2 regions of the Burkholderia mayonis genome follow, and region 2 is predicted to be linked to the other one. Evidence: predicted binding sites of a transcription regulator. Region 2 holds the regulator's gene; the other holds the start of a gene.

Region 1 (15,945 bases), 650 kb from region 2:
GTTGCCGGGCGTCGCGCGCGCGACGCTGCGGCAAAGCTATGCGGCAGCGTTCGGCAGCGTGCTCGAAGGGCTGACGGTCGTCACGCTGTTGTGCGCGCTCGCCGCGTTCGCGTTCCTGAGCCGGACCCGCGCGCATGAAGAGCCGGCGGCCGGACCCGCTCGGCAGCCGCGCACGCTGACGCTCGATCGCGAATGCGGTTGAGTCGACGCGACGATCGCCCGGCCGACTTGGTGTGAAGAGCGTGCGGCCAATGAATGATGCGACGACGATTGACGCGACGATGGAAGACGTGCGCCCTGCGAACGAGGTGCGCGAGATGAGACTCTACGTCGCACTGCGCCGAGTCGCGCCTAGTGCCGCGACGCGACGACGCGACGATGTGACGACGCGCGAGCCGCTCGCCCGCTCGACCGATTCGACATCCCAGTCGCAAGAACGCCCGGCGGATCCGCATCGAGACGCGAATCCACCGAGCCGGGCCAAGCCGTTCATGCGACGCGTATCGGTCGCGCATCGCCCGCGTGCGGGATCAGAAGAACCCGAGCGGCTTCTCGCTGTAGCTGACGAGCAGATTCTTCGTCTGCTGGTAGTGGTCGAGCATCATCTTGTGCGTCTCGCGGCCGATCCCCGACTGCTTGTAGCCGCCGAACGCCGCGTGCGCCGGATACGCGTGATAGCAGTTCGTCCACACGCGGCCCGCCTGGATGCCGCGGCCGACGCGGTATGCGCGGTTGCCGTCGCGTGTCCAGACGCCCGCGCCCAGGCCGTACAGCGTGTCGTTCGCGATCTCGAGCGCCTCTTCCTCGGACTTGAACGTCGTTACCGCAAGCACCGGCCCGAAGATCTCTTCCTGGAAGATGCGCATCTTGTTGTGGCCGCGAAACACGGTCGGCTTCACGTAATAGCCTTCCGACAGCTCGCCGCCGAGCACGTTGCGCTCGCCGCCCGTCAGGCACTGCGCGCCTTCCTTGCGGCCGATGTCGATGTACGACAGGATCTTTTCGAGCTGCTCGGACGACGCCTGCGCGCCGATCATCGTCTGCGCGTCGAGCGGGTGGCCTTGCTTGATCGATTCGACGCGCTTGAGCGCGCGCTCCATGAAGCGCTCGTAGATGCTCTCCTCGACGAGCGCGCGCGACGGGCACGTGCAGACCTCGCCCTGGTTGAGCGCGAACATCGCGAAGCCTTCGAGCGCCTTGTCGAAGTAGCTGTCGTCGCGGTCCATCACGTCGGCGAAGAAGATGTTCGGGCTCTTGCCGCCGAGCTCGAGCGTGACGGGGATCAGGTTCTCGCTTGCGTACTGCATGATGAGGCGGCCCGTCGACGTCTCGCCCGTGAACGCGATCTTCGCGATCCGCTTGCTCGACGCAAGCGGCTTGCCTGCCTCGAGCCCGAAGCCGTTGACGATGTTGAGCACGCCGGGCGGCAGCAGATCCTGGATCAGCTCGGCGAACACGAGGATCGACGCGGGCGTCTGCTCGGCCGGCTTCAGCACGACGCAGTTGCCGGCCGCGATCGCGGGCGCGAGCTTCCACGCGGCCATCAGGAGCGGGAAGTTCCACGGGATGATCTGGCCGACGACGCCGAGCGGCTCGTGGAAGTGATAGGCGACCATGTCGCCGCCGATGTCGGCGATCGAGCCTTCCTGCGCGCGGATGCAGCCCGCGAAGTAGCGGAAGTGGTCGATCGCGAGCGGCACGTCGGCCGCGGTCGTCTCGCGCAGCGGCTTGCCGTTGTCGATCGTCTCGGCGACCGCGAGACGCGCGAGGTTCGCCTCCATCCGGTCGGCGATCTTGAGCAGCACGTTCGCGCGCTCGCCCGCGCTCGCCGCGGCCCAGCCGGCTTTCGCGGCGTGCGCGGCGTCGAGCGCGAGCTCGACATCCGCTGCGCGCGAGCGAGGGATCGCGGTGAACGGCTGGCCGGTCACGGGCGAGACGTTGTCGAAATACTCGCCGCCGACCGGGGCGACCCATTCGCCGCCGATGAAATTCCCGTATTGCTTGCGGTACGGAAATTCGATGTTCAGGTGTTGCATGTCCGCGTGATTCATCGTTGCTCCTCGCATGTCGGTATCGGTGATGCGTCGCGCGACGTGCGCGACGCCCGTCGTTACGCCAAAACCGTGCCAGCCGGCTGCGCGGCGGTGCATCGGGGCCCCGGCGCGGGGCTCGGCGCGCGGGCGCCGCCGCCTGGCGCGCGCGACTGCGCCGTCGTTGAACAGCCGCCGCATGCGGATTGTTCAAATGCGGCGCAGCGCGAAGACGAGACCGGCGATTTTGGCGACGCTACGCTTCGGCATGGGAATTGCGTAATCGAACGGATCGTTTCAGCTTCAGCGACGCAAAAGAGGGCGCGATGGATCACGAGCACACCGGCGCCGAGACGACGGCGGAGGACACGGGGCGCAGCGCGGACGGCGACGGCACGGCCGGGCGCGCCGTCGTCAGCGTCGCGCACGACGCCGACGAGCAGGCGCGCAACCTGATCGGCTGGCGCCAGACCTACGACCAGCTCGCGGCGGGCCGCTTCGTCGGCACGCTGACCGAGCTGCCGCTCGACACGATGAAGGTGTTTCGGGAGACGACGAGCCACACGCTGCGGCAGGCGTGCGAGGTGCGCGGGGACGCGTACTGGTTCGGCATTCCGGTCGCGCGCGACGGCGCGGCGCGCATCGACGCGCGGCCGATCGCCGCCGATGCGCTCGCGTTCCGGCCCGGCAACGTCGAATTCGAGCTGTTGACGCCCGCGCAATTCTCGATCTACGGGCTGGTCGTGCGCGGTGCGGTGCTGCGCCGCTACGCGGAGGAGGTCGAGCGCTGCGGGCTCGACGAGCGGTTGCCGCTCGTGCCCGTCGTGCGCGTCGGCGAGGCGCGGCTCACGCGGCTTTGCGCGCTGCTCGCCCAGCGGCTCGACGACGCGGACGCGATGAGCGCGGCGGGCGCGCCGCTGTCCGACTGCGCGCGCAACGACTTGCAGGCGGAAGTGCTCGCGGCGCTGTTCGACCTGTGCGTGTCGCCTGCCGCCGACGTGACCGTCGAGCATTCGTCGCGGCGGCGCAAGATCGTCGCGGCCGCGCGCGACTACGTGCTTGCGCATCGTTCGCGGCCCGTCGGCGTGCCCGAGCTGTGCGAGCAGCTGCACGTGAGCCGGCGCACGCTGCAGTACTGCTTCCAGGACGTGCTCGGGATGGCGCCCGCGACCTACCTGCGCGCGCTGCGGCTGAACGGCGTGCGGCGCGACCTGCGCGGACGCGCGGCGGATTCGGTGCAGGACGTCGCGGCCGCGTGGGGGTTCTGGCATTTGAGCCAGTTCGCGACCGACTATCGGCGGATGTTCGGCGCACGGCCGTCCGAGACCTTGCGCGACGCGCTCGCTTGCTGAAAAAGGACGGTTGCGAGCGGGGCGGCTGGCGCTTGTGCCGGCTTGACGCGGCATCGCACGATGCGGCGGCTTGCTTGCGATGCCGGGCGAGTGAGATGTCGGCGGATTGCCGTCACTTGCGCGACGAAGCGCGGCAGCAGCGGATCGCATGGCGCTTGTGGAAAGGCGGCAAGCAAGTACTATCGCAAGCGTGCCCGACCGTGCGTACCGGCGCCCGCGCGCTGCTCCGTGCTCATCGCTTACCACTTCCGCTTACCGCTTGCTCAATGGCTTCGCCGCGCTCACCCCCGCGCCGGCGGCCAAGCGATCGCGTCCCAATCGACCCGCCGATACGCAGCCTCGACCAGTGCGATATCGCCGGCCGCGTCGCTCTTGTGGCGATTGCGCAGCGTCTCCGGCACGTCGAGCGCGATCGCCGTGCAGAACGGATAGTCGCGCACCCGCAAGTCGGGCGCGATGCTGGAAAAGCACGCGAGCGTCGGCACGTCGAACCCGGCCGCGATGTGTACGGCCGACGTGTCCGCGCACAGCGCGACGCTCGCGTGCTTGACCCAGCGAATGAACTGCGCGGTATCGCCGGAGTGGTCGCTCACGTCGACGTAATCCGGATGATCGATCGGCTCGAAGCCGACCACGGGCAGCCGGTAGGTCCGCGCGAGCCGGTCGACGAGCGCGGCGCGCAGTGCCGGCGGAATGCTGCGCAGCGGGGTGCTTGCCTGCGGGCAGAACAGCGCGTAGCGCCGGCCGCGCCATTCGCGCGGCGGCTCGGGCAGCGCCAGCCGGGCGAGCCAATGATTGCGCTTCGCGCCGGCGGCGACCGATTCGGGCGGTACGCCGAGCGCCGCGAGGAAGAAGTCGATCATCGGCAGTGTTGCGAACGCGGGCCAGTACAGGTGATTGCCGAGATCGATGCGCGTGTTGCCGGCTGGCAGCGCGGCGGCAGGCCACGGCAGCGGGCGGATCGGCGCGATCACGTCCGCCGCGAGCCGGTACAGCGCGTCGACGTAGGCGGGCGCATGCGCGGGCCGGTACAGCACGAAGCGCGCGTGCGGGTGACGCGTCTCGATCGCCGCGAGCGCCGTGAGGCCGATCACCGAGTCGCCGAGTGTGACGCCCATCCCGTTGATCACGTGAACGGTCGATAACGTCGCGTAATCGAGCGTGAACGGGCGGCTTGCCGCGTGCAACAGGCCGAGGCGGGCCGCCGCGCCGACGTAGCCGTGCGCGTCGGCCGCCGTGCGCTCGAGATCGTATGGCGCGACGAGCCGCCCGTCCGGCGCGAGCAGCGTGCCGGGGTAGGCGAGCGCGTCGGCGGGCGACAACGTGGCTGCGGCGTGCGTCGTCATCGATGCGGGGTGCGGTGCAGGACGACGCGTCAAGCGCGACGCGCACGCAGGCCCTGCTCACGCACCTGCTCGAGCGTCGCGGCGGGCGTGCAGGCGTCCTGCGGCACGCGGATCTCGATCAGCGCGGGCAGCCCGCTCGCGAGCGCGCGATCGAGCGCGGGCAGGAAATCTGCGGTGCGCTCGACCGTTTCGCCGTGCGCGCCGAACGCGCGCGCGTACGCGGCGAAATCCGGGTTCGTCAGCCCCGTGCCGTGCACACGCCCAGGATAGTTGCGCTCCTGATGCATGCGGATCGTGCCGAAATGACCGTTGTTCACGACGAGTACGACGATCGCGAGCCCATATTGGATCGCGGTCGCGAGCTCGCTGCCCGCCATCATGAAGCAGCCGTCGCCCGCGAGCGCGACGACCGTGCGCTGCGGATACAGCGACTTCGCCGCGAGCGCGGCCGGCACGCCGTAGCCCATCGCGCCGCTCGTCGGTGCGAGCTGCGAGCGGAAATGCCGGTACGCGAAATGGCGATGCAGCCACGCCGCGTAATTGCCCGCGCCGTTCGTGACGATCGCGTCGTGCGGCAGCCGTTCGCGCAATTGCAGCATCAGCTCGCCGAGCTGCACGCCGCCCGGCATCGGGCGCGGCGTGCGCCAGTCGAGATAGGCGCGATGCGCGTCGGCGGCGCTGCCCGTCCACGCGGGCGATGCCGGCGGCTCGAGCGCGGCGAGCTGCGCGGCGATCTCGGGCATCCCCGACGCGATCGGCAGATCCGCCGCATAGACCCGCCCCAGTTCGTCCGCGCCCTGGTGCGCGTGAATGAGCACTTGCTTCGGCTTCGGAATGTCGATCAGCGTATAGCCGCCCGTCGTCGCTTCGCCGAGTCGCGGGCCGAGCGCGAACAGCAGGTCCGCATCCTGGATGCGGCGCGCGAGCGCCGGATTCACGCCGAGGCCGACGTCGCCCGCGTATTGCGGATGCTCGTTGTCGAACGTGTCCTGATAGCGGAACGCGCACGCGATCGGCAACTGCCAGCGCTCGACGAACGTGCGCAGATCCGCGCCCGCCTCGGGCGTCCAGCCGCTGCCGCCCGCGACCACGAGCGGCCGCTCGGCGCGCGCGAGCCGCTCGCGCAGCTCGTTCATCTGCGCGGCGGACGGCGCAGCGGCGATGCGCTTCGCCGCGGGCGCGACGGGTTGCGGCGCGCACGACTCGGACAGCACGTCCTCGGGCAGCGCGAGCACGACGGGGCCAGGCCGGCCCGACATCGCGACGTGAAACGCGTGGCTCAGATATTCGGGGATGCGGCGCGGATCGTCGATCTGCGCAACCCACTTCGCGAGCTGGCCGAACATCCGCCGATAGTCGATTTCCTGGAATGCCTCGCGATCGAGATGCTCGCGCGCGCATTGGCCGATGAAGAGGATCATCGGCGTCGAATCCTGGAATGCGGTGTGCACGCCGATCGATGCGTGCGTCGCGCCGGGGCCGCGCGTGACGAACGCGATGCCTGGCCGGCCGGTCAGCTTGCCGACCGCTTCCGCCATGTTCGCGGCGGCGGCTTCGTGCCGGCAGACGACGGTCTGGATGCGTTCGGTTTCGTCGGCGAGGGAATCGAGGACGGCGAGAAAGCTCTCGCCGGGCACGCAGAACACGCGCTCGACGTGATTCGCGAGCAGGGCGTCGACGAGCAGGCGTGCGCCGGTGGTGGCGCGCTGCTCGAGGTCCGGGGAAATCGACATGTAAGACGGACTCCCTTCGTGGCGGGACGTACAGCTTACGCCGGAAGGGAAGGTGGCGGAAGGCGCGCCATTACCTATGGCGCGCCCGATGGCGATTACCAGCGGAACGACTGCGGGTAGTGATCCGATGCGCCGACCAATTGAGTTCCGGCCTGAGAAAAGGTGAATCCAGGCGCGTTGGTGATCGCATAGTCGAGAATGCCGCCGCCTTGTTGCGTCGCGCGGTTGCTGCTCACGACGGCGCCTTGCGGCGGTGGAACGAATCCCGCCGCATTCGGCGGCGCATTGAAGTCACCGACGCATGCCCAGGTTCCGCCGAGCTGACTGATCTGTCCGATCTGCGCATTGTTCCACGTGCAGACATTGGCCAGCGTGACGTTGCGGGATACCGGCGGGCTGTGAATCGAATAAATCGTGATGGCGTTACGCGTTTGGGGATCGGTGACCGTGCACCACGGCATCGCGCGCGGGCTGTTCGGATTGAAGCCCGCGGCGGCGGGCATCAGGATATGGCGCTCGCTCGGGGCGATGTTGCTGAGCACGGCGAGGCCGAGCCGGTCTTGGGGCGCTTCCCAGTACACGCATTCCATGAAGTCCGCGCGGACTCTGAAGTTACCCGTGTAGCCGATGATTGCGCCGTCGTTGCCGATGATCGGCGCCCTTTCCTCCAGCAACGTCGCGAAGTTCGACCCGCATTCCTGCAGGCACAGCACGTTTGCGCGGGTTTGTTGCAGTACCGGGTCCAAATAGACGGCATTGGTTGCGCCCAGCATGTTCCACGTAGCGATGATCATTTTTTCTCCTTTGAGCGACATGGGGAGTCGGAGACGAGCACGGCTGCGGCGGCGAACGTCGGGCGACGCGGCCGCTCGGACGGTAGTCCCGCCGATCAAGATATCGATTGGCGGGCGGGCGCGATACTGACAGGAATGGTAGGCGCGCGGCGGCGTCGACGCGCTGCGCGCTGGTCGGCATTGCGCGCTCGCGAGCTGGTGCCACGGGCGGCAGGCGGTTTTTTTGTCGTTAGGGTGTTGCTTGAGGTAGGGGAGAGATCCGAGCGCTGCTTGCGGCAAGAGCGAGATACGCCGAGTACCGGTTGTGGACGCGTAAAAATGCCGTAAGCGCGCCGCTTCGCCGCACGTGAGCCGGCCATGCGCCGCGCGAGTTGCGTGGCCGGATGGCCGCGAGCGCGGCGCGAAGAAAACCGGGAGGCGGCGTTCGGCCGCCCCCGCATCAGCACTCGACGATATTCACCGCCAGCCCGCCGCGCGACGTTTCCTTGTACTTCGTCTTCATGTCCGCGCCCGTCTCGCGCATCGTCTTGATCACGGAGTCGAGCGACACGTAGTGCGTGCCGTCGCCGCGCAGCGCCATGCGCGCGGCGTTGACGGCCTTCACCGACGCCATCGCGTTGCGCTCGATGCACGGAATCTGCACCATCCCGCCGACCGGATCGCAGGTGAGGCCGAGGTTGTGCTCCATGCCGATTTCGGCCGCGTTCTCGACCTGTTGCGGCGTGCCGCCCAGCACGGCCGCGAGCGCGCCCGCCGCCATCGAGCACGCGACGCCGACTTCGCCCTGGCAGCCGACTTCGGCGCCCGAGATCGACGCGTTGAGCTTGTACAGGATGCCGATCGCCGCCGCCGTCATCAGGAAGTCCATCACGCCTTGCTCGTTCGCCCCCGGCGTGAAACGCGTGTAGTAATGGAGGACGGCCGGGATGATGCCTGCAGCGCCGTTGGTCGGCGCGGTGACGACGCGTCCGCCCGCCGCGTTCTCTTCATTGACGGCGATCGCATACAGGTTGATCCAGTCGATCATCGACAGCGGATCGCGCAGCGCCTGCTCCGGGTTGCCCGTGAGCGTCCGATAGAGCTGCGGCGCGCGGCGCTTGACCTGGAACGGGCCGGGCAGGTTGCCGTCGGCGTCCGGGTTGTCGATCCCGCAGCCGCGCGCGACGCAAGATTGCATCACGTCCCAGATCTTCAGCAGGCCCGCGCGCGTCTCCTCCTCGGTGTGCCACGCGCGCTCGTTTTCCCACATCAGCTGCGCGATCGACTTGCCGGTCGATTCGGTGAGCGCGAGCAGCTCGGCGCTCGTGCGAAACGGATGCGCCATCTGCTCGACGGCGGCGAGCACCTTCGTGTTCGGTGCGCCCGCGGTGACGACGAAGCCGCCGCCCACTGACAGATAGGTCGCCTCGCGCAGCACCGCGCCGTTCGCGTCGGCCGCGCGCAGCTTCATCGCGTTCGGATGCTCGGGCAGCGCCTGCCGGTAGAACGCGACGTGCTCCTTCGGCACGAACGGCACCGGATGCGTGCCGAGCAGCGCGAGCGTCTTCGAGTCGCGCACGGCGTCGAGCCGCGCGGCGATCGTCGACGGCTCGACGGTGTCGGGCGCGTCGCCCATCAGGCCGAGCATCACGCCGCGATCGGTGCCGTGGCCCTTGCCCGTCGCGCCGAGCGAGCCGTACAGCTCGACCTTCACGCTCGCGGTCGCGGCGAGCAGCGCGTCGCGTTCGAGCCCTTGCGCGAACATCAGCGCGGCCCGCATCGGACCGACCGTATGCGAGCTCGACGGACCGATGCCGATTTTGAAAAGATCGAACACGCTGACTGCCATTTCCTTTCCTGAATTGCTAGAAGTATTGGGGGATCACCGCGCCGGCAGCGGCAAGCACGCGGCCAGCCACGCAGGCGGCATCGGCGAGAGTTGTTGGGCGACGCTCGTGTAGCGGCCGTCGAGGCGCGCGGCGAGGTGGAACAGCTCGGTCGCGTTCTTCGGCTCCCACATGCCCGAATAGCCGGGCAGGCCCGCCTCACGGCGCTTTGCATCGAACGGCACCGGCGAACGGACGAATTCTTCGTGCGTCTTTTCGCCGCGCGCGTACGGCACGAGCCAGTCGAGCGCGGCAGCGAGCGTCGCGCCGTTCGACGCGCGCTCGCGCAGCCAGTTGCGGTTGAAGCGCCGCGCGGCGAGCGCCGCTGTCACGAGCGGCTGCAGATCGTAGACCGCGTAGTGCAGCGCGTCGCGTTCGAGAAAATCGTACGTGGTGCCGTCCGGCTCGACGTTGTCGGCGAGATGCTCGACGAAGAGCCGCTGCGCGGCGTTCATCATCTTGCGATCGCCGAGCGTGAATGCGGCGAGCGCGATCAGCTTGATTCGGTGGCTTTGCCAGTTGTTGCGCCACGTGCCGTTGAGCGGGCGCTTCTGCGCGTCGATCTGCTGCACGTAGCCGTTGCCGAGCGACGCGATGAACGCGGCCGTCGCGTTGCGCGTCTTCACGGGCAGCACGCTCGCCGTCATGTCGTACGCGAGGATCAGGCTTTCGAACCGCGTCTCGTCGATCGGATTGAAGCTCGGACGGTAAGTGTTCACCCACGCCGACAGGAAGCGGTCGACGAGCGCCAGATAGCGGCTCTGGTTCGTCACGCGCCACGCGAGCGCCGCGTTGCGCATCAGCTCCATGTCGTTGAGCGCCTCGGCGCTCTGGTCGTAGATGCCTTCGTGCGGCAGCGTGCCTTCGGTGTGCACGCGCGGCAACGCCTTCGGCTCGTCGTTCAGATGCACGTCGACGCTCTTGATGAGCGCCTGCACGCCCGGCTCGGCGTGCGTCGCCTCGCTGCTCTGCAGCGCGGGCGCGGCGCAGAAATTCATCGCCGCCCGGGCGGGGCCGGCCGCCGTCAGCGCGGCGGCGGCGAGAAGCGCCGGCGCGAGCGCGCTCAAGCGCCGCCGCGTCGCCTGCGCGCGGCCCGGAAACGTCTGACGCACCATGCAGAACTCCTTTAATGGCTGGATCGCGGTGTGAGATGTTAGCCGGACTTGCGGGCGAATGCGAACGCGCGCGCCGTCCGCAACGGCGTATTGCGGACGGCGCGTCGCCGATGAAAGGAACACGGCGCGGCGCGCAGGCCGCGCCGGCGCGTCATGCGTATTCCGAGACCGGCACGCAGGAGCAGAACAGATTGCGGTCGCCATATGCGTTGTCCGCGCGGCCGACGGGCGGCCAGTACTTGTTCGCGACGAGCGATGCGACCGGGAACGCGGCCTCTTCGCGCGAGTACGCATGCGGCCAGTCGTTCGCGGTGACGACGGCTGCCGTGTGCGGTGCGTGACGCAGCGGGTTGTCCTCGCGGTCGGCGCGGCCTTCCTCGACCGCGCGGATTTCGTCGCGGATCGCGATCATCGCGGCGATGAAGCGGTCGAGTTCCTCCTGCGATTCCGATTCGGTCGGCTCGACCATCAGCGTGCCCGGCACCGGGAAGCTCATCGTCGGCGCGTGGAAGCCATAGTCCATCAGGCGTTTCGCGACATCGTCGACGCTGATGCCGCTCGCGTCCTTGATCGGACGCAGGTCGAGAATGCACTCGTGCGCGACGAGCCCGCCCGGGCCCGAATACAGCACCGGGTAGTGCGGCGCGAGACGCTTCGCGATGTAGTTCGCGTTGAGGATCGCGGTTTCGGTCGCGGCGGTCAGGTTCTTCGCGCCCATCATCGCGATGTACATCCACGAGATCGGCAGGATCGACGCCGAGCCGTAAGGCGCCGCCGACACCGCGCCGATGCCTTCGTCGCCGCGCGCGTAGCCGGTCGAGCGCTGGTTCGGCAGGAACTTCGCGAGGTGCGCGCCGACCGCGACCGGGCCGACGCCCGGGCCGCCGCCGCCGTGCGGGATGCAGAAGGTCTTGTGCAGGTTCAGGTGCGACACGTCGCCGCCGAACTGGCCGGGCGCGGTCAGGCCGACCATCGCGTTCATGTTCGCGCCGTCGACGTACACCTGGCCGCCGTGCGCGTGGACGATCTCGCAGATTTCGCGCACGTTCTGCTCGAACACGCCGTGCGTCGACGGATACGTGATCATGATCGCGGCGAGATCGTTCGAATGCGCGTCGGCCTTCGCCTTCAGATCGGCGATGTCGACGTTGCCCTGCGCGTCGCACGCGACGACGACGACCTTCATGCCCGCCATGTGCGCGGACGCCGGGTTCGTGCCGTGCGCGGACGCCGGGATCAGGCAGATGTTGCGGTGGCTTTCGCCGCGCGATTCGTGATACGCGTGGATGATCAAGAGGCCCGCGTACTCGCCCTGCGAGCCGGCGTTCGGCTGCAGCGACACGGCTGCGTAGCCAGTTGCCGCCACCAGCATTTCTTCGAGCTGGCCGATCATCTCGCGATAGCCGACCGTCTGCTCGGCGGGCGCGAACGGGTGGATCTGACCGAACTCGGGCCACGTGACGGGCAGCATCTCCGACGTCGCATTGAGCTTCATCGTGCACGAGCCGAGCGGGATCATCGAGCGGTCGAGCGCGAGATCCTTGTCCGACAGGCTGCGCAGGTAGCGCAGCATTTCCGTTTCCGAATGGTGGCGGTTGAACACATGGTGCGTCAGGTACGCGCTCGTGCGTTCGAGGCCGGCCGGCAGCGCGGGCACGCCGGGCAGCGCGGCGTCGAGCGTGTCGACATCGGGCGCCGTCGCGCCCGCCGCCTGCGCGAAGATCGCGAACAGGTCGGCGAGATCGGCGCGTGTCGTCGTTTCGTCGACCGACACGCCGACTCGCGTGCCGCTCACGCGGCGCAGGTTGATGCGCTTGCCCTTCGCGAGCTCGTGGACTTGTGCGGTGCGCGCGCCGGTGTCGATCGTCAGCGTGTCGAAGAACGTGTCGTTGACGAGCGCATAGCCGAGCGGCTCGACGCCCGCTGCGAGGAGCGCCGCGACGCGGTTCACGCGCAGCGCGATCGTCTTCAGGCCGCGCGGGCCGTGATAGACCGCGTACATGCTCGCCATGATCGCGAGGAGCGCCTGCGCGGTGCAGACGTTCGACGTTGCCTTCTCTCGGCGGATGTGCTGTTCGCGGGTTTGCAGCGCGAGGCGCAGCGCGGGCTTGCCCTGCGCGTCGACCGTCACGCCGACGAGACGGCCCGGCATCTGCCGCTTGAATTCGTCGCGCACCGCCATGTACGCGGCGTGCGGGCCGCCGAAGCCCATCGGCACGCCGAAGCGCTGCGTGTTGCCGACCGCGACGTCCGCGCCCCATTCGCCGGGCGGCGCGAGCACGGTGAGCGCGAGGATGTCGGCCGCGGCGACGACGTGGCCGCCCGCCGCGTGGATCGCGTCGGCGAGCGCGCGGTAGTCGCGCACGTCGCCGTTCGCGCCCGGATACTGGAGCAGCACGCCGAACGCGTCCGCGCTCGCGGCGTCGGCGGCGGGGCCCGTCTTCACTTCGATGCCGACCGGCTTCGCGCGCGTCTTGATCACTTCGAGCGTCTGCGGCAGCACGTCGTCGGCGACGTAGAACAGGTTCGACTTCGGCTTGCCGACTCGCTGCAAGAGCGTCATCGCCTCGGCCGCGGCCGTCGCCTCGTCGAGCAGCGACGCGTTCGAGATGGCGAGGCCCGTCAGATCCGCGACCATCTGCTGGAAGTTCAGGAGCGCCTCGAGGCGGCCCTGCGAGATTTCAGGCTGGTACGGCGTGTACGCGGTGTACCACGCCGGGTTTTCGAGCACGTTGCGCAGGATGACGGCGGGCGTGTGCGTGTCGTAGTAGCCCTGGCCGATGTACGAGCGGAACACCTGGTTCTTGTCCGCGCGCTCGCGCAGCGCGGCGAGCGCTTCCGCCTCGCTCTTCGGCTGCACGAACGGGCCGAGCGGCAGCGCGTCGCCGCGGCGGATCGACGCGGGAATCACGGCGTCGATCAGCGCGGCGCGCGACGCGAAGCCGAGCGTGGCGAGCATCGCGCGCTGGCTGGCGTCATCGGGGCCGATGTGGCGCTCGGCGAACGCGTCGTGCGTTTCGAGCGCCGCGAGCGAGAGGGGCGTGCGCTTCATCAGATGATCCGGGTATTCGAGCTTCATAGCATTCCTGTGTCGACCAGAGTTGGCGCTTTAGCGCTTACTCTGGTCCCACGCGGCGCGGCGGCCCGTGCTGCCGGCGCGCCGCGCGGTTCGTGAGTGGGTGGATTAGCCGACCAGCTTCTCGTAGGCGGCTGCGTCGATCAGCTTGTCGGTCGACGCGCCTGCTTCGAGCTTGATCTTGAAAAGCCAGCTCGCATACGCGTCGCCGTTGACCTGGTCGGGCGCGTCGACAATCGCCGCGTTCACTTCGACCACTTCGCCCGACACCGGCGTGTAGATGTCGGACGCTGCCTTCACCGACTCGACGACGCCGATGGCGTCGCCCGCCTTCACGGTCTTGCCGACTTCGGGCAGTTCGAGGAAGACGATGTCGCCGAGCGTTTCCTGCGCGTGGTCGGTGATGCCGACCGTCAGCGTGCCGTCCGCTTCGGTGCGGACCCACTCGTGTTCTTCCGTGTATTTCAGATCGGCCGGGACGTTGCTCATCGGATGCTCCTGAGATTGAATTCGTTCAAGCGTTTAAATTGAGTCTGGTTTCGCGCGCGCGGGCGCGCCGGCTGCCGCGCGTCAGACTGCGAGCACCTTGCCGTTGCGCACGAACGGCAGTTTTACCACGCGCGCGGGGAGATTTTTGTCGCGGATCTGAACGTGCACCGTGTCGCCTGCGGCGACGTCCTTCGGCACGCGCGCGAACGCGATCGATTCCTGCATCGTCGGCGAGAACGTGCCGCTCGTGATCTCGCCTTCGCCATGCGGCGTCACGACCTTCTGGTGCGCGCGCAGCACGCCGCCCGCCTTGCCGTTTTCCTTCTGCAGGATCAGGCCGACGAACGCGGCGCGCGAGCCGTCGCGCTCCAGCGCGTCGCGGCCGACGAACGCGCGCGGCGCGGCGAGATCGACCGTCCACGCGAGGCCGGCGTCGAGCGGCGACACCGTCTCGTCCATGTCCTGGCCGTACAGGTTCATGCCGGCTTCGAGGCGCAGCGTGTCGCGCGCGCCGAGTCCGCACGGACGCACGCCGCGCTCGGCGAGCGCGTTCCACAGCGCTTCGACGTACGCCGCCGGGACGATGATCTCGAAGCCGTCCTCGCCGGTGTAGCCGGTGCGCGCGACGGTGAGGTCGCCGAACGGCGTGCCCGCGACCTGCGCGGCGTTGAACGGCTTGAGCTCGCTCGTCGCCGCGCGCGCGGCGGGGATCGTGTCCCATACCTTCGCACGCGCGTTCGGCCCTTGGACGGCGACGATCGCGAAGTCGCGGCGCGGCGCGATCGAAAGGCCGAAGCCGCCTTGCTCGTTGAGCTGGGTGAACCACGCGACGTCCTTGTCGGCGGTGCCGGCGTTGACGACGACGCGGAAGAAATCCTCGGTGAAGTAGTAGACGATCAGATCGTCGATGACGCCGCCTTGCGGGTTCAGCAGGCACGAGTAGAGCGCCTTGCCGGGCGTCTGCAGCTTCGCGACGTTGTTCGCGAGCGCGTGCTCGAAGAAAGCGCGCACGCGGGGGCCCGTGAAATCGACGACGCACATGTGCGACACGTCGAACATCCCGGCGTCGGTGCGCACGGCCTGATGCTCGTCGATCTGCGAGCCGTAATTGACGGGCATGTCCCAGCCGCCGAAGTCGACCATGCGGGCATTGAGGGCGCGATGCGCAGCGTGAAGCGGGGTGATTTTGAGAACGGTCATCGGGGTCTCAGGCAAGGCGGCCGGGCTTCGGCCCGGCCGCGAAAACAAAACGGCAGACTCGGCGAACCGCCGGCGCGTGAAGCCGCCTGCGATGCGTGCATGCCCCTCTGTCCTCGATACCTGAGAGATTGCGCGATGGATTCGATCCGGTTCGCGCGCGCCCCTTCGGTGGGCAGCCTGCCCGTGCGACGCGTTGCGTGCACGCAGCTACTGCCGCTCTCCAGAGTGCGAAAAACGGCGTCCGACGCATGTCGTCGTCAGACGGATTCTTCGACGCGGCCGGTCCTTTTGCCTGAGAGTTTGCGGGTGTGCCCCTTCGGCGGCGCGGCTTGCCTTTCGATCAACGAACGACGGCCGCACGCTCTCCCGACGCGTGCGGGCGAATGTACGCGAGCGCGGATGGGTTGTCAATTTGGGCAAATAGCTGTCGCTTGAAGACAAGCGACGGTGGTATGCGGGGCGACGTCGGCGCGTTGTTTGCCGGTGAGCGTGTGGCGCGTTCGCGGTGAGCGGTGAGCGGTGAGCGGTGAGCGGTGAGCGGTGAGCGGTGAGCGGTGAGCGGTGAGCGGTGAGCGGTGAGCGGTGAGCGGTGAGCGGTGAGCGGGCCGGGGTTGGAACCGCGAAGTGCCGCCTCGTGAATGCGCGGCTCGGGCGAAAGTCGCCGAAGCCGCGTCCCGAAGCGTTATCGGCCGAGCGGCCCACGGGCCGCCCGGAACGCTCACTCGCCGATCGCGCGAGCGGCCGTATCGAGTTCCTGGTTCAGCACGCGCTGCTCGTCGGCGGACAGGCCGCCGCCGTGCTGGGCCGCCATGTCGGTCGACTCCTGGCGGATCACGTCGAGCCGGCGATGCAGCGCGGCGCCTTGCGGCGGCGGATAGTAGCCGGCGTTCACGCGCGCGTCGATGCGGTGGTTCAGGTTGTCGATACGGCCCTGGATCTGCTGCA
Region 2 (15,945 bases):
CGTCCGGGCGGCGGCCCGTGATGTGCAAGAACAGGTTCAGTTTCGCCGGGGCGAGGCAGTCGCGCAGCGAGCGGGTCGTATCGGTCATGCGAATAGCTTTGTCGGAGAAAAGCACGCGATCAGCGGTCGAGCACGAGCTTGATGTCGAGCGGCGGCGTCTGCCGCGCCAGGTTGATGCGCTTCACGCCGGCGGCGGGCGCGTCGGCGTACGAGACGTAATCGATGGTCCAGCCGTCCTGACGGATTTCCTTGATCCGCGTGCCGTCCTGCGGATCGCGCACCGTGGCCGCGGGCGTCGTGGGCGCGGGCGTCGGCAGCAGCCAGTAGCGCAGGCCGTCGAGCGGCAGCGCGAAGCCGAGCGCCCGCTGCATCAGCTCGCCGACGTCGGGCGCGTACTGCGGCTGACGGTTCGGCAGTTCGAGCGATGCGCCGTTCGGCGCCGACTTCACGATCGCGAGCGTCTGGCCGAGCGGACTGCGCAGTTCGAGCGACACGTTCGTGCCCTGTTCCTGCCAATCGAAATTGCCGTAGACGTTGCGCGGATTGCCGAGCTGGTCCTGGTACTGGACCGCGAAGCGGCCCGTATACGCGCGATTCTGCTCGGTCTGCAGCGCGTTCGGGGCGGTGACGGGCGCGCGCTTGGGCTGGGTCGCACAGCCGGCGAGCGCGACGGCGGCAGCGGCCGCCGCAGCGAGGGCGAAGCCGCGCGCGGCGTGCGCGCGCGGCCGGGCGAAACGCGGCATCGTCATCAAAGTCCGTTCACCTGAAAGCGCTTGAGCGTCTGCACGAGCGTGTCGTTGTCGGGCTCGAGCTTCTGCGCGGCGCGCCACGTGGCGCGCGCTTCGTCCTGCGCGCCGGCCTTCCATAGCACTTCGCCGAGATGCGCGCCGATCTCCGCGTTCGGCTGCAGGTCGTACGCGCGCTTCAGGATCTTCGCGGCGCCCGTCATGTCGCCGAGGCGGTACTTGACCCAGCCGAGGCTGTCCATGATGAACGCGTCGTTCGGCGCAAGCGAGCTGGCTTTCTCGATCAGCGTGTCCGCTTCCTGAAGGCGCAGGTTGCGATCGGCGAGCGAATAGCCGAGCGCGTTGTATGCCTGCGGATTATCCGGCTGCGCGCGCATCAGCAGACGCAGCTGTTGCTCCATCGTCGTGTACTGGCCGATCTTCTCGCTCGCCATCGCGTAGTCGTAGCGCAGATCGGGATCGTCCGGGAAATCCTCGACCGCCTGCGCGAGCCGGTCCGCGGCTTCCTTGTAGCGCTTCGACGTGAAGAGGATCGACGCGTCGGTGCGCGCGATCACCGCGGCGTCGCGCGGGTCGGACACCTGCAGGTTCGCGAGCAGCTTGCGCGCTTCTTCGGCCTTGCCCTGCTTCTGCAGCAGTTGCGCGCGCGTGACCTGCGCGGGCACGTATTGCTGGCTCGATTCGTCGACCTTGTCGAGCCATTGCGCGGCGAGCGTCTCGTTGTTCTGGTCGAGCGCGATCTGCGCGAGATAGACGTAAGCCTGGCCGACGTCCGCGCCCGGCTTCTTCTGAGCGACCTTCACGTACTGCTTCAGGTACGTGCTCGCGTCGTCGAGGTGCTTCTGCTGGATCTTGATGAGCGCGAGCGCCATCAGCGGCGTCGGGTCGCTCGAATCGTTCCGGCGCATCGCCTCGAACTGCTTCTGCGCGTCGTCGAGGCGGTCGTCGGCGAGATAGAGCTGCGCGAGCGCGAGGCGCCCGTCGCGCGATTTCGGATTCTGCTGGACGAACTTCTCGAACGACACTACCCCGGCCGCGCGCTCGTTCGGTCCCATCTGCGATAGCATCAGCGCGGCCGGCAGGTAATCGGGCTTGATCCGCAGCGCTTCCTTCAGCGACTGCGTCGCGCCGTCCTTGTCGTCGGTCGCGAGCTGCTGGCGCGCGATCGCGAGCCGCGCCTCGGGCCGGTTCATGTCGTTCTTCAGCAGATCCTGCAGCACGGTCAGGCCGCCGACGCGATTCGGGCCGCGCGAGAGCAGCGCCTGCAGCGCGATGATCGCTTCGCCGCGGTTCTCGCCCGTCGCGCGCGCGAGCTCCTGCGCGAGCATCGGCTGCGCGTCGGCCGGCTTGCCGCCGAGCACGAGCAGCGCGGCGTCGACCTGCGCGGCGCGGGGCGAGCTCGGCGAATACTCGCGCCACAGATTCGCGGCGGTCAGCGCATCGGCCGGACTCTGTGCGGCGAGCGCGATCTCGGTCGCCCGCTGCGCCATCCGCGGATCGCGGGTGTCGCGCGCGAGCGCGAGGTAGGTCTGGTAGGCGGGTGCCGGGAGATTGCGTTGCAGCGCGACTTCGGCCGCGAGCACCTGATAGACGATCTGGCTCGTCAGCGCGACGTTCGGCAGATCCTTCTGCTCTTCTGGCAGCGTCGGCGCGAACGTGGCCTGAGGGGCGTCGTCGCCTGCATCGTCTTGCGCGTGAGCGGGGAACGCAGCGAACGTCCACGCCGCGACGAGCGCGGCGCCGATCGCGCGGCGCACCGGGACGGCGCGCGGGCCGCGCGTCGCGGCTGGGCGCTTCTGGGACAGCTTCGAGGACAAAGTCATGGAAATCCGTTCGATGTTTCAGCCGATTGTAACGCGCTCGCTACAATACGCGCACAATCGCCATTAGCCAGATTAGAGACCCGTAAAACATGCCAGAGTTGCCGGAAGTCGAGGTTACGCGCCGCGGCATCGAGCCGTTCGTCGCCGGGCGGCGCGTGAAGCGCGTCGACGTGCGCACCGCGATGCTGCGCTGGCCCGTGCCCGCCGGCTTCGCCGAATTGCTGAGGGCGCGCGAGGTGCTGAACGTCGAGCGGCGCGGCAAGTACCTGCTGTTCGAAGTCGATGCCGGATGGTTCATCGTCCATCTCGGGATGACGGGCACGCTGCGCGTGCTGCCGAACGACGCGCTGCCGCCCGCGCCCGCGAAGCACGATCACGTCGACTGGATCTTCGACGAGTTCGTGCTGCGCTTTCGCGATCCGCGCCGCTTCGGCGCGGTGCTCTGGCATCCGCGCGACGCGGGCGACGTGCAGGCGCATCCGCTTCTCGCGAGCCTCGGCGTCGAGCCGTTCTCGCCCGCGTTCACGGGTGCGCTCCTCTTCAAGCGCACGCGCGGACGCACAGTGTCGGTCAAACAGGCGCTGCTCTCGGGCGACATCGTCGTCGGCGTGGGCAACATCTACGCGTCCGAGAGCCTCTTTCGCGCCGGCATCCGGCCGACCACCGCGGCGGGGCGCGTGTCGCTGCCGCGCTGCGAGCGCCTCGCCGAAGCCGTGCGCGCGACGCTCGCCGATGCGATCGAGCGCGGCGGCAGCACGCTGCGCGACTTCGTCGGCAGCAACGGCGAGAGTGGCTACTTCCAGCTCGATTGTTCCGTCTACGATCGCGCGGGCGAGCCGTGCCGAGTCTGCGGCACGCCGATCCGCCAGATCGTCCAAGGCCAGCGGTCCACCTATTTTTGTCCGAATTGCCAGCGTTGAAATCTTGAAACCGCCCCGCATCCCCCTCGCACCGCCTGTCATCACGCCGCTTCACACCGCCTTCGCGCCGACGCTGATCGCGTGGCAGCGCAAGCACGGCCGCCACGACCTGCCGTGGCAGAACACCCGCGATCCGTATCGGATCTGGCTGTCGGAGATCATGCTGCAGCAGACGCAGGTATCGACCGTCGTGCCGTATTACATGCGCTTTCTCGAGCGCTATCCGGACGTCGCCGCGCTCGCGGCCGCGCCGATCGACGACGTGATGGCGCTGTGGGCCGGGCTCGGCTACTACTCGCGTGCGCGCAATCTGCATCGCTGCGCGCAGGCGGTCGTCGAGCTGCACGGCGGCGCGTTCCCGGCGTCGCCCGAAGCGCTCGCCGAGCTGCCGGGCATCGGCCGGTCGACGGCCGCGGCGATCGCGTCGTTCGCGTTCGGTGCGCGCGCGACGATCCTCGACGGCAACGTGAAGCGGGTGCTCGCGCGCGTGTTCGGCGTCGAGGGTTTTCCGGGCGACAAGCGTGTCGAGAACGAGATGTGGGCCCTCGCCGAGGCGCTGCTGCCCGATGCGGGCGAGCCGGCCGACGTCACCGCGTACACGCAGGGCTTGATGGATCTCGGCGCGACGCTCTGTGCGCGCGGCAGGCCCGATTGCGCGCGCTGCCCGTTCGCGGGCGACTGCGTGGCCGAGCAGAGCGGGCGGCAGCGCGAGCTGCCCGCCGCGCGTCCGAAAAAGGCGGTGCCGACGCGCCGCACATGGATGCTCGTGCTGCGCGACGGCGACGCGGTGCTGTTACTGCGGCGTCCGCCCACGGGCATCTGGGGCGGCTTGTGGAGCCTGCCCGAAGCGGACGGCGATGCCGCGCTCGCGCTGCGCGCGCGCGAGTTCGGTGGCGCGGAGCTCGCGCCGCTCGCGCCGCTCACGCATACGTTCACGCACTTCAGGCTCGAGATCGAGCCGCGGCTTGCCGAGCTCGACAGCGCGGCGGGCGGCGTGTTGCAGGCCGCCGACGACGAGGCCGCATGGGTCGCGCTCGACAAGCTCGACGCATACGGCGTGCCGGCGCCCGTGCGTAAGCTGCTCGACGGGCTGAGCGGGTCTTTGCCGTAGGCTGGGTGGTCGGTCAAAGGCCGGATGATGCGCGCGCCGGCGAGCCGTGCGGCGACGGCGCGCGGCATCGAAGGCGCGCTGCGAAAGGGCAGCGGGTTGTGGCCGACGAGCCTTCGTCATGAAGCGATGTTCGGGGCGGTAGCACGGATCGTCGCGTACGAATGTGCTGCCTGTCGCTGGCCAAGGATCCGGCCGAGTGCGGCTCATACCCAAAAACGCCGAGCAGTTCCGGCTGTCCTGTCTCAAAGCCCCGGCGATCGAACGACGCCTCGCGCCTACAGCCATCCGTGACGATTCAATTCCCGATGAACCGCGTCGATCCGTGCGCCGACGTCGGGAAACTCCATCAGCTTCTGCCGCGCGCGCAGATCGAGCGGCAGCACTTCGGCGAGCCGATTCGACACCCATGTCGGGTCTTCGAAGCGGAACGGCTCCGCGAACGGCAACTCGGCTTCGGATTTGCGCAGCACGTCGACGATCCGGTCGAGCGCCTCCGCGCACGCGCCGAATTGCGCGAGCGCTTCATCGCCTTCGAGCGGGATGTCGTCCTGCATCGGCTCGGCGATGCCGACGAGCAGGCCGTTCGCTTCGACCCGATGCGACAGCAGCTCGAAGCGCTGTGTGCCGATCGTGCGCAGGAACAGCATGCCGAATTCGCCGGTGTCGCACTCGACGATCCGCGCCATGCAGCCGATCGTCTCGGGCACCGATACTTCATCTTCCTGAGCGACTTCGGGGCCGCTCTTCAGCAGGCACACGCCGAACGGCGCGTCGTCGCGCAGGCACGCGCGCGCCATGTCCAGATAGCGCGCCTCGAAGACTTTCAGAGGCAAGAGTCCGCCCGGAAACAACACCGTATGCAGTGGAAAGAGCGGCAAATCGATGAGCGTGGTCGACAGAGAGGACATGGCGGGGACGGGAAAAGTGAGCGGCGCTAGGTCACCAGCCGCGACGACGCGTCCACGGCGACGGGCGCGTCACGATGCCGCACGATCACGTTGGCCTGCCGCGAAAGACGCGCGGCAAGCGTCTCCGCGAGAAACACCGATCGATGCTGGCCGCCCGTGCAGCCGATCGCGACCGTCAGGTAGCTGCGATTGTCTTCGCGGAAATGCGGCAGCCATTTGGTGAGAAACGATTCGATGTCGTCCAGCATCTGATGGACGACGGGCAGCGCGTCGAGAAACGCGACGACCGGCTGGTCGAGCCCGGTGAGCGGGCGCAGCTCGTGGTCGTAATACGGGTTCGGCAGCGCGCGCACGTCGAACATGAAATCGGCGTCGAGCGGCACGCCGCGCTTGAAGCCGAACGATTCGAACATCAGCACGAGATCGTCGTTCTTCTGCTCGATGAAGCGCTTGACCCACGTGCGCAGCACGTTCGCGCGCAGGTTGCTCGTGTCGATCTGATGACCGAATTCGGCGAGCGGCGCGACGAGGTCGCGCTCGCGCTCGATCGCCTCTTCGAGCGACACGAGCAGGCCGACGTCCGCGTCGTGCGACGGCGAGCCCGACAGCGGATGGCGGCGGCGCGTTTCGGAGAAGCGCTGGATCAGGGCCTGCGTGCTCGCGTTCAGGAACAGCACGCGCACGTCGTGCTCGCGCGACAGCGCGCGGATGAGGCCCGGCATTTCGTCGAGCGAGGCGCTCGAGCGCGCGTCGATCGCGACGGCGAGCCGGTTCTGGCCTTCGGCGGCAAGGTAGTGGGCGAGCTCGGGCAGCACGTGGGGCGGCAGGTTGTCGACGCAATAGTAGCCTGCGTCCTCGAGCGCGTTCAGCGCGACGGACTTGCCGGAGCCGGAGATGCCGGTGATGAGGACAATGCGCATGGAAAGAGAAAATCCTGACGTTTCATCATAGCACCGGCTCATTGCGCCAGCGTGGCGGCGGGAGCCGGCGCGAGTTACACGAGCTTGCCGGGGAACTGGCTGTCCGGGTCCTGCATCGCGAGGCGCTGGCGGTCCATGAAGTCGCGCAGCGTGTCGATGCCGCGCAGTTGCAGGATCGTGTTGCGCACCGCCGCCTCGACGAGCACCGCAAGGTTGCGGCCCGCCGCGACCTGGATCGTGACCTTGCTGATCGGCAGACCCAGCACGTCGACCGTCTGGCTTTCGAGCGGCAGCCGCTGGAATTCGCCGTCCGGCCGCCGCACGAGCTGGACGATCAGCTTCAGCTTCATCTTCCGGCGGACCGCGGTCTCGCCGAAGATCGTCTTGATGTCGAGAAGGCCGAGGCCGCGCACTTCGAGCAGGTTCTGCAGGAGCGGCGGGCAGCGCCCTTCGACGAAATCGGGGCCAAGTCTGACGAAATCGACAGCGTCGTCGGCGACGAGCCCGTGGCCGCGGCTGATCAGCTCGAGGCCGAGCTCGCTCTTGCCGAGGCCCGAATCGCCCGTCAGCAGCACGCCCATTCCGAGAATGTCGAGGAACACGCCGTGCAACGTCGCGCGCGGCGCGAGGATCCGCGACATGTAGAGGCGCAGGCTGTCGATCACCGCGGCGGCCGACATCGGCGTCGTGAAGAGCGGCGTCGACGAGCGCGTGCAGCGCAGGACGAGCTCGGGCGGCGCGGCGGCGCCGCCTGCGACCACCAGGAACGGCGGCTCGAGTGCGATCAGCTCGGCCATGTGGCGCGAGCGATCTTCGTCGGTTTGGCGCTGGTAGTAGTCGATCTCGGCTTCGCCGAGCACCTGGATCCGGTTCGGGTGGATCAGGTTCAAGTGGCCGACGAGGTCGGCGCTCGACGTCGCATTCGCGACCGTGTCGGCGGAAAACCCGCGTTCCCAGCCTTCATGCCCCGTCAGCCAGCTGAGCTTCAGCATGGCCGCGTTGTCGTCGAAGATGCTCTGGGCGTTGATGCTGGACGTATCCATGAGTCCGTTACTCCAAGGAGCCGGCGCCCGGACGCTGCAACGAAGGTTGCGGCTCCGGCCCGGCGGCGGGCGGCTCGGCTCGGCGGCGCGGGCCGCGACGCAATGGGGAACGAACCGCCCCGATCAGCTTAAGGTTGCCACTGAGTCAGGAGTCCATGCAACTCGTCGCGGTCCGTTTCGGTGTGCAGACGCTCGCGGGTGTCGCGATCGGACAGCAGTTGGGCGATTTCGGAGAGGATTTCGAGGTGCTGCTGCGTCGCCTGTTCCGGCACGAGCAGGAAGATCAGCAGCGAGACGGGCTGGCCGTCCGGCGCCTCGAACGGGATCGGCTCGGCGAGCCGCACGAACGCGGCGAGCGGGTGCTTGAGCCCCTTGATCCGGCCGTGCGGAATGGCGACCCCTTCGCCGAGACCCGTCGAGCCGAGACGCTCGCGCGCGAACAGATTATCGGTGACGGTGCTGCGGGCGATGCCGTTCTGATTCTCGAAGATCAGGCCGGCTTGTTCGAAGACGCGTTTCTTGCTGGTGACGGAGAGGTCGATGACGACATTCTCCAGAGGCAGGATTTTGGCTAGGCGATTCATGTTGGCAGGCATAGGGGCGGCCTGGGATCTCCTCGCGGCGGACTGATTTTCCATGTCGGTCAAAAAGGACGGCGTTAGGCGAAGGAGACCTGTGAAGCGCGGCGAGCCGGCTCATCGCCCCCGATAATAACCGAGACATTATAGAGCACTGCAGACGGCGCCGCGCGCTGTGCGAAACGTCGAGAAACGCTTCTATTGTGCAGTGTTCGCGCGTCGCGCCACAGCGGTTTGCACAATAAAAAACCGCCCGTCGAAGCGGGCGGTTCGGCCAGCGCTGCCGCGCCACGGCTCATTGCGGCGGAAGTTCGATTTGCTCGGCCACCTGATGGTGCTTGATCGGCTCGTGCGCGTGCGTTTGTAGACGCTCCATGTGCTTGACGACTTGCCGGTCGAGCTTGTCGATCAGCAGATCGATCGCGGCGTACATATCGCCGTTCGCGCTTTCGACGAAGATATCCTTGCCCTTCAGATGCAGCGTGATTTCCGCCTTTTGCCGCTTGTCCTTCTCCTTGTGATTGTCGACCGTGAGGATCACAGCGCCATCGATGACCTGATCGCTATGCCGTAGCACCCTGTCGAGCTTGGTGATCACGTATTCGCGGATAGCAGGTGTGACTTCGAGATGGTGTCCACTGATCTTCAGGTTCATAGTGCTTCTCCAAGCTAATGACCACCTTCCGCATAGAGGCGGCAGCGCCTGCCGATTTCGTTTGCCGACGCTCGCCGCAGCGAGCGGATCGGTCGGCCGACTTTGCCGTCGACGATGCGGCGGCCGGAAAACGCCCACCGCGTGGCGACGGGCTACAGAGACTTGCGCAGATTTACCGCCGGGATCTTGAGGGCTTCGCGATATTTGGCAACCGTGCGGCGCGCGACCACGAACCCTTGTTCCGCTAGCAGTTCGGCTATGCGACTATCCGAAAGAGGGGATTTGGGGTCTTCGGCTCCTATCAGTTGTTTGATGAGGGCGCGGATTGCCGTCGACGACGCGGCACCTCCGGTGTCTGTCGAAACGTGCGATCCGAAGAAGTACTTAAATTCAAGTGTGCCGAACGGGGTCAGCATGTACTTGCCGGTTGTCACACGGGAGACAGTCGACTCGTGTAGGCCCAGCGTATCAGCTATTTCCCGCAAAACCAAGGGGCGCATCGCAATTTCGCCGTGCGCGAAAAAATTCTTCTGACGTTCGACAATCGCTTGCGCGACGCGCAGGATCGTCTCGAATCGCTGCTGAATATTCTTGATCAGCCAGCGCGCTTCCTGCAGTTGCTGCTTGAGCGAACCCGCGCTCGGATCGCCCCGGCTATTGCGCAGGATGTTCGCGTACAGATGGTTGATCCGCAGCCGCGGGACGACTTCCGGGTTGAGTTCCGCCTGCCAGTTCTGACCCGTCTTCTTCACGATGATGTCGGGCACCACGTAATCCGCTTCGGCTTTGCCGTACGCCGCGCCGGGGAACGGCTCGAGCGAGCGGATGAGCGCGTGCGCATCGCGCAGCTCGTCGTCGGATGCCTTCAGTTGCTTGCGCAGGCGCGTGAAATCGCGCGCGGCGAGCAGCTCGAGATGCTGTGACACGATGTCGAGTGCGAGCGCGCGCGTCGGGGACGGATCCAGCCGCAGCAATTGCAACTTCAGGCACTCGGACGGGGAGCGCGCGCCGACGCCTGCCGGATCGAAGCTGTGCAGCAGCGCGAGCGCCGCGTTCAGCTCGTCGAGGTCGACCTCGAGCTCCGGCGGCAGATCGGCGAGGACTTCTTCGAGCGACGCGGTCAGATAGCCGTCGTCGTCGAGCGATTCGATCAGGAACATCACGAGCGCGCGATCGCGCGGGCTCGCTTGCGTGACGCGCAGTTGCGCGGCGAGATGGTCGCGCAGCGACGTCGCCGTTTCGTGGATCTGCATCGGCGGCAGATCGTCGTCGTCCGAGGCGGAGGGCGAGCGGCCGAAGTCGTCGAGGTTCCACTGGCTCGCATCGCCGCTGTCGGCCGAATAGCTGTCGTATTCGTCGACGCCCGCAGGCTCGTCGCGCTCGGTGCGCTCATTCGTCGCACTCGTGCCGTTCGATGCGCCCTGCATTGGCTCGGGCGCCGACGATGCGGGCGTCTGCGCGATCACCGAGCCATCGGCCGCAACGCGCAGCGGGCTCGCGATCCAGTCGTCTTCGTTTTCGAGAAGCGGATTCTGCGCGACCGCCATCGCGACTTCCTGCTGCAGTTCGAGCGTCGACAACTGCAGCAGCCGGATCGACTGCTGAAGCTGGGGGGTGAGCGCGAGATGCTGCGACAGGCGGAGTTGGAGGCTGGCTTTCATGGCAAAAAGGGAGTCGTACCGGAAGTTTGCCACGAGGGCGGCGCGTTGAGGCATCCGGAATGACGCTTGGCGCGCGAATGCGCACGAGCGGCGCGAGCCGGGCGTGCGGAGCGAGGGCGCGGGTCGCGCCGGGGAAAGGGCGGCGGCGGGATCGTGTCCCGCGCCGCTTACATGCGGAAGTGCTCGCCGAGGTAGACGCGCCGTACGCTTTCGTTTTCGATGATGTCCTTCGGGGCGCCGGACGCGAGGACCGATCCGTCGCTGATGATGTATGCGTGATCGCAGATGCCGAGCGTCTCGCGCACGTTGTGATCGGTGATCAGCACGCCGATGTTGCGTTGCTTGAGGAACTTCACGATCTTCTGGATCTCGAGCACCGCGATCGGGTCGACGCCCGCGAACGGCTCGTCGAGCAGGATGAAGCTCGGGTTGCTCGCGAGCGCGCGCGCGATCTCGACGCGGCGGCGCTCGCCGCCCGACAGCGACAGCGCCGGATTCTCGCGCAGATGCGCGATCTGCAGCTCTTCGAGCAGTGCTTCCGCGCGCGCGCCGATCTCGTCCTTCGACAGCCGCTTGCCGTTGTCGTCGTGCTGCAGCTCAAGCACCGCGCGGATGTTCTCCTCGACGGTCAGCTTGCGGAACACCGACGCTTCCTGCGGCAGATACGACAGGCCGAGCGACGCGCGCTTGTGGATCGGCATCAGGCTGATCGGGCTGCCGTTCAGCGAGATGTCGCCCGCGTCGAGCGGCACGAGGCCGACGATCATGTAGAACGACGTCGTCTTGCCGGCGCCGTTCGGGCCGAGCAGGCCGACGACCTCGCCGCTCTTCACGTCGAGCGACACGTCCTTGACGACGGTGCGCGTGCCGTAGCGCTTCTTCAGGTTGCGCACGACGAGCGAGCTCGACGTGCCGGCCGGCTGGCGATTGGGGAGCGCGTTCACGGGTTCGGTGTCCCCTGGATGTTGTTCGACGGCGCGAGTTGAGCCGGACTGCCGGACAGCGGCGCGGGGCCGCTGTTCTTCGGCGTCAGCATCGCGCGCACGCGGCCGCCCGGATTGCCCGGCCCGGCGACGTCCTTGCCGCCGCGCGCGGTGTAGAAGTCGCGCTGGCCGTCATACGTGATCACGCTGCCGTGGACCGTGTCGGCGACGGTGGACAGACCCTGCAGGCGGCGCACGGTCGCGTTCGTCGTCAGCGTGGTCAGATCCTGCTTGCCGTCGTAGTCGATCCGCTCGGCGTCGCCGTCGACGTATTCGTCGAGGCCTTCGCGCTTCTGGCGGAACGACGCGTGCTTCTTGCCGCTCGCCGTCGCGGTCGCGTACTGGTAGCCCTGCGGATCCTGGCGCACCTCGACGCGGTCGCCCTTGATCAGGATCGTGCCCTTCGTGATGACGACGTTGCCCGTCGCGACCGTGACCTGCTTCAGGTCGTCATAGGTCAGGTTGTCCGCTTCGACGTTGATCGGCTTGTCGCGGTCGGCCTTTTCGGCATGGGCCGCGGGCGCGACGCCCGCGAGCGGCATCGCGACGAGCGCCGCCGCGAGTGCGGCGCGGACGACGCGGCGTGCACCGCTCTGAAATAAACAAGGGAACGATTCGTTCATGCAGTCCCGCGTGGTGAGTTACTTGGGTTGGCCTGGAGCGCCGCCGGACGCGTCGGAAGCGGCGATCGTGCCGCGCACGTTGCCGTAGAGTTCGATGACTCGGGTGACGTTGTTGTACTTCATCCCGGCGGCGGCGTTCGCGATCGACAGGCCGCGCTGAAGTTTAACCGGCTTTTCGGTCTCGATCACATCGTCGTTGACCAACACCCGGAAATGCTCGGAGTCCGCCTGCATCTGCGGGTCGGTGCCGCCCGCCGCGCGCAGGATCCGCGCTTCGTCATACAAATCGACGATCGACACGTCGCCGTTGACCGTGCCGCGCTTCGCGGTTGCGGTCACGGTCGGCTTGCCGGGCTGGAACGCGCGTAGCGCAGGCTGCGTCAGGTCGCTCGTCTCGTCGTCTTCGTAATGGACGAGGCCCGCGGCCGTCAGCCGGTACTGGGTGGAGCCCGTCTGGTCGAGCTCGGTGACGGAAAAGTTATCCGCGAAATAGTCGGGCGCGTGCGACTTCGGACGCACGACGCTCTCACCGGGCGGCGGCAGCGTTGCCTGCAGCAGCCAGTACGTGCCGCCCGCGAGCGCCGCCATCGCGACGAGCGGGATCATCGATGTCAGCCGGAATTTGCCGTCCATTCGGTCAGGCTCCGCAGGCGGCTGCAAGCAGCGCGTCGTAGCGGTGCTGCGCGCGCAGCACCGCGTCGCACACTTCGCGCACCGCGCCATGACCGCCACGGGCCTCGGCGACCCAGTGCGCGCGCGCGATCACGTCCGGATGCGCGTTCGCCGGCGCGGCGGCGAAGCCACAGCGCAGCATCACCGCGAGGTCCGGCCAGTCGTCGCCCATGTAGCCGCACTGCCCGGCTTCGAGGCCGAGCGTGCGCAGCAGTTCGCCGAACACGGCCAGCTTGTTCTCGACGCCCTGATGCAGATGCGCGATCCGCATTTCCTTCGCGCGCGCGGCGACCGCGTCCGAGCGGCGGCCGGTGACGATCGCGGTCGCGATTCCCGCTTCGCCGAGGAGCTTCACGCCGTGGCCGTCGAGCGTGTTGAACGACTTCATCGTGTCGCCCGTCGCGGTGAAATGGAGGCCGCCGTCGGTCAGCACGCCGTCGACGTCGAAAATCATCAGCTTCACGCGGCTCGCGCGTTCGGCCGCCGTGACAGGGGACGCGGACATCAAATCACCTTCTTCGAGAACAGATCGTGCATGTTGAGCGCGCCGATCAGCGCGCCCTTGTCGTCGACGACGAGCATCTGGTTGATCCGGTGGCGTTCCATCAGTTCCACCGCTTCGACGGCGAGATGGTCCGGCGCGATCGTGCGCGGGTTGCGCGTCATCACGTCGACGATCGGCAGACGGCGGAAATCGCCGTCGCGCTCGAGCACGCGCCGCAGGTCGCCGTCGGTGAAAATGCCGGCCACGCGGCCCGCTTCGTCGACGACGGCCGTCATTCCCATCCGCTTCGCGGTGATCTGGAAGAGGGCGTCGGACAGCGTCGCGTCGAGCGGGACGGCGGGCACCTCGTCGCCCATGCGCATCACGTCGCGTACGTACGTGAGGAGGCGCCGGCCGAGCGCGCCGCCCGGATGCGAGCGCGCGAAATCCTCCGAGCCGAAGCCGCGCGCGTCGAGCACCGCGACGGCGAGCGCGTCGCCGAGCGCAAGCGCGGCCGTCGTGCTCGCCGTCGGCGCGAGGTTCAGCGGGCATGCTTCCTTCGCGACGCCCGCGTTCAGATGGACGTCGGACAGCGTCGCGAGGCTCGATGCCGGGCGGCCCGTCATCGCGATCAGCTTCGCGCCGAGCCGCTTGATGAGCGGCAGGATCGCGACGAGTTCCTCCGATTCGCCTGAGTGCGAGATCGCGACGAACACGTCGTCCTTCGTGACCATGCCGAGATCGCCGTGGCTTGCCTCGGCGGGGTGGACGAAGAACGCGGGAGTGCCGGTGCTGGCGAGCGTCGCGGCGATCTTGCGGGCGATGTGCCCCGATTTGCCGATCCCGGATACGACGACGCGGCCGCTGCAATTCAGAAGCAGCCCGACCGCGGCGACGAACTCGCCGTCGAGCTGATCGGCGAGCGCGCGCACGGCGTTCGCCTCGATGTCGAGCACGTCGCGGGCGAGCGCGAGCGCCCGATCATCATTGATTTTCGCTATCATGCGCGGAGTATAGCAAAGGCGTTTGTTCGCCGCGCCGGGCCCCTTGCGCCCACCTTCCCGAGTATTCTCCCGGCCCAACCCGGCGTCCGTCATGCGGCGCCGACGACGAACGAGGACGCTTCGCCCGTGATTTCCCCGCTCGAAATGACGCTTCTGCTGCTGCTTGCCTCGGTGGCGGGCGTCGTCGTGTTCCGTTCGCTGAACCTGCCGCCGATGCTCGGCTATCTGACGGTCGGCATCGTCGTCGGCCCGCACGCGCTTGGCTTCGCGGCCGACCTCGAACGGGCCGAGCATCTCGCCGAGTTCGGCGTCGTATTCCTGATGTTCTCGATCGGCCTCGAGTTCTCGCTGTCGAAGCTGCGCGCGATGCGCCGGCTCGTGTTCGGGCTCGGGCTCGCGCAGGTGCTTGGCACGATCGCGATCGCGCTGCTGCTGGGCGCGCTCTTCGAGCGCTGGATGCACATCACGTGGGAAGGCAGCGTCGCGCTCGGCGGCGCGCTCGCGATGTCGTCGACGGCGATCGTCTCGAAGATGCTCGCCGAGCGGCTCGAGATCGAAACCGAGCACGGCCGCAACATCTTCGGCGTGCTGCTGTTCCAGGATCTCGCCGTCGTGCCGCTCCTCATCGTGATCGCCGCGTTCGGCGGCGAGTCGTCGAAGGATCTCGTGATGTCGCTCGGGTTCGCGGCGGTGAAGATCGTCGTCGCGCTCGCGCTGCTCCTGATCGTCGGCCAGCGCTTCATGACGCGGTGGCTGAACGTCGTCGCGCGGCGGCGCTCGCAGGAGCTGTTCGTGCTGAACCTCCTGCTCGTCACGCTCGGCGCCGCGTTCATCACCGATCGCTTCGGCCTGTCGCTCGCGCTCGGCGCGTTCATCGCCGGGATGCTGATCTCCGAGACGCCGTACCGGCATCAGGTCGAGGAGGACATCAAGCCGTTTCGCGACGTGCTGCTCGGCCTCTTCTTCGTGACGACCGGGATGCTGCTCGATCCGAGCGTGATCTGGCGGCATCCGTTCCTCGTGTTCGGCTTCTTCGCCGGCCAGGTGCTGCTGAAGAGCGTGATGATCACGGGGCTCGCGCGCGCGTTCGGCGCGACGCCTGGCGTCGCGATGCGCACGGGCCTCGGGCTCGCGCAGGCGGGCGAATTCGGCTTCGTGCTGCTGAACCTGATCCTCGACCGGCATCTCGTCGACGCGACGCTCTTGCAGTCGATCCTCGCGTCGATGCTGCTGTCGATGCTCGCCGCGCCGTTCCTGATCCAGAACGCCGACCGGATCGCGATGCGGCTGTCGTCGGCCGAATGGATGCAGCAGTCGCTGCAGATGACGCGGATCGCGACGCAGAGCATCAAGCAGAAGGGCCACGTGATCATCTGCGGCTACGGCCGCGCCGGGCAGAACCTCGCGCGGATGCTCGAACAGGAAGGAATCTCGTACGTCGCGCTCGACCTCGATCCGGACCGTGTGACGGCGGCCGCGGCGGCGGGCGAATCGGTCGTGTTCGGCGACGCCGCGCGCCGCGAGTCGCTGCTCGCGGCGGGCATCCACCGCGCGGCGGCCGTCGCGATCACCTACGCGAACACGCCGTCCGCGCTGCGCGTGCTGCACAACGTGCACGAGCTCGAGCCGACGCTGCCCGCGATCGTGCGCACCGTCGACGACGCCGACCTCGAGAAGCTGCTCGCCGCGGGCGCGACCGAGGTGATTCCGGAGATCGTCGAGGGGAGCCTGATGCTCGCGTCGCACACGCTCGTGCTGATGGGCGTGCCGATGCGGCGCGTCGTGCGGCGCGTCGAGGAGATGCGCGACGCGCG

The links. Region 2 encodes sigma-54, which starts transcription at its own class of promoters, with help from an activator protein. Its sites were predicted from a motif close to TGGCANGNAANCTGCTTT; they were not measured.
Region 1: the regulator sigma-54 is predicted to act here: its motif matches at 2,112-2,129, upstream of adh (aldehyde dehydrogenase).

What each region holds. Positions count from the first base shown of each region.
Region 1 covers NZ_CP013386.1:167,945-183,889, forward strand. Annotated here, with positions in the region: gene WS70_RS00825 (MFS transporter) at 1-202, shown strand, start outside; gene adh (aldehyde dehydrogenase) at 531-2,051, opposite strand; gene WS70_RS00840 (helix-turn-helix domain-containing protein) at 2,357-3,382, shown strand; gene WS70_RS00845 (glycosyltransferase family 9 protein) at 3,664-4,728, opposite strand; gene WS70_RS00850 (thiamine pyrophosphate-binding protein) at 4,758-6,461, opposite strand; gene WS70_RS00855 (endonuclease/exonuclease/phosphatase family protein) at 6,557-7,255, opposite strand; gene WS70_RS00860 (L-serine ammonia-lyase) at 7,695-9,083, opposite strand; gene WS70_RS00865 (alginate lyase family protein) at 9,117-10,235, opposite strand; gene gcvP (aminomethyl-transferring glycine dehydrogenase) at 10,387-13,314, opposite strand; gene gcvH (glycine cleavage system protein GcvH) at 13,420-13,800, opposite strand; gene gcvT (glycine cleavage system aminomethyltransferase GcvT) at 13,882-15,000, opposite strand; glycine riboswitch at 15,098-15,234, opposite strand; glycine riboswitch at 15,270-15,379, opposite strand; gene WS70_RS00895 (hypothetical protein) at 15,719-15,945, opposite strand, start outside.
Region 2 covers NZ_CP013386.1:3,353,503-3,369,447, reverse strand. Annotated here, with positions in the region: gene ispE (4-(cytidine 5'-diphospho)-2-C-methyl-D-erythritol kinase) at 1-88, opposite strand, end outside; gene lolB (lipoprotein insertase outer membrane protein LolB) at 120-752, opposite strand; gene WS70_RS16185 (tetratricopeptide repeat protein) at 749-2,569, opposite strand; gene mutM (bifunctional DNA-formamidopyrimidine glycosylase/DNA-(apurinic or apyrimidinic site) lyase) at 2,659-3,489, shown strand; gene mutY (A/G-specific adenine glycosylase) at 3,494-4,600, shown strand; gene WS70_RS16170 (LON peptidase substrate-binding domain-containing protein) at 4,876-5,508, opposite strand; gene rapZ (RNase adapter RapZ) at 5,535-6,428, opposite strand; gene hprK (HPr(Ser) kinase/phosphatase) at 6,503-7,471, opposite strand; gene ptsN (PTS IIA-like nitrogen regulatory protein PtsN) at 7,600-8,109, opposite strand; gene hpf (ribosome hibernation-promoting factor, HPF/YfiA family) at 8,345-8,704, opposite strand; gene WS70_RS16140 (RNA polymerase factor sigma-54) at 8,857-10,365, opposite strand; gene lptB (LPS export ABC transporter ATP-binding protein) at 10,533-11,309, opposite strand; gene lptA (lipopolysaccharide transport periplasmic protein LptA) at 11,306-11,971, opposite strand; gene lptC (LPS export ABC transporter periplasmic protein LptC) at 11,990-12,604, opposite strand; gene WS70_RS16120 (KdsC family phosphatase) at 12,609-13,148, opposite strand; gene kdsD (arabinose 5-phosphate isomerase KdsD) at 13,148-14,131, opposite strand; gene WS70_RS16110 (monovalent cation:proton antiporter family protein) at 14,258-15,945, shown strand, end outside.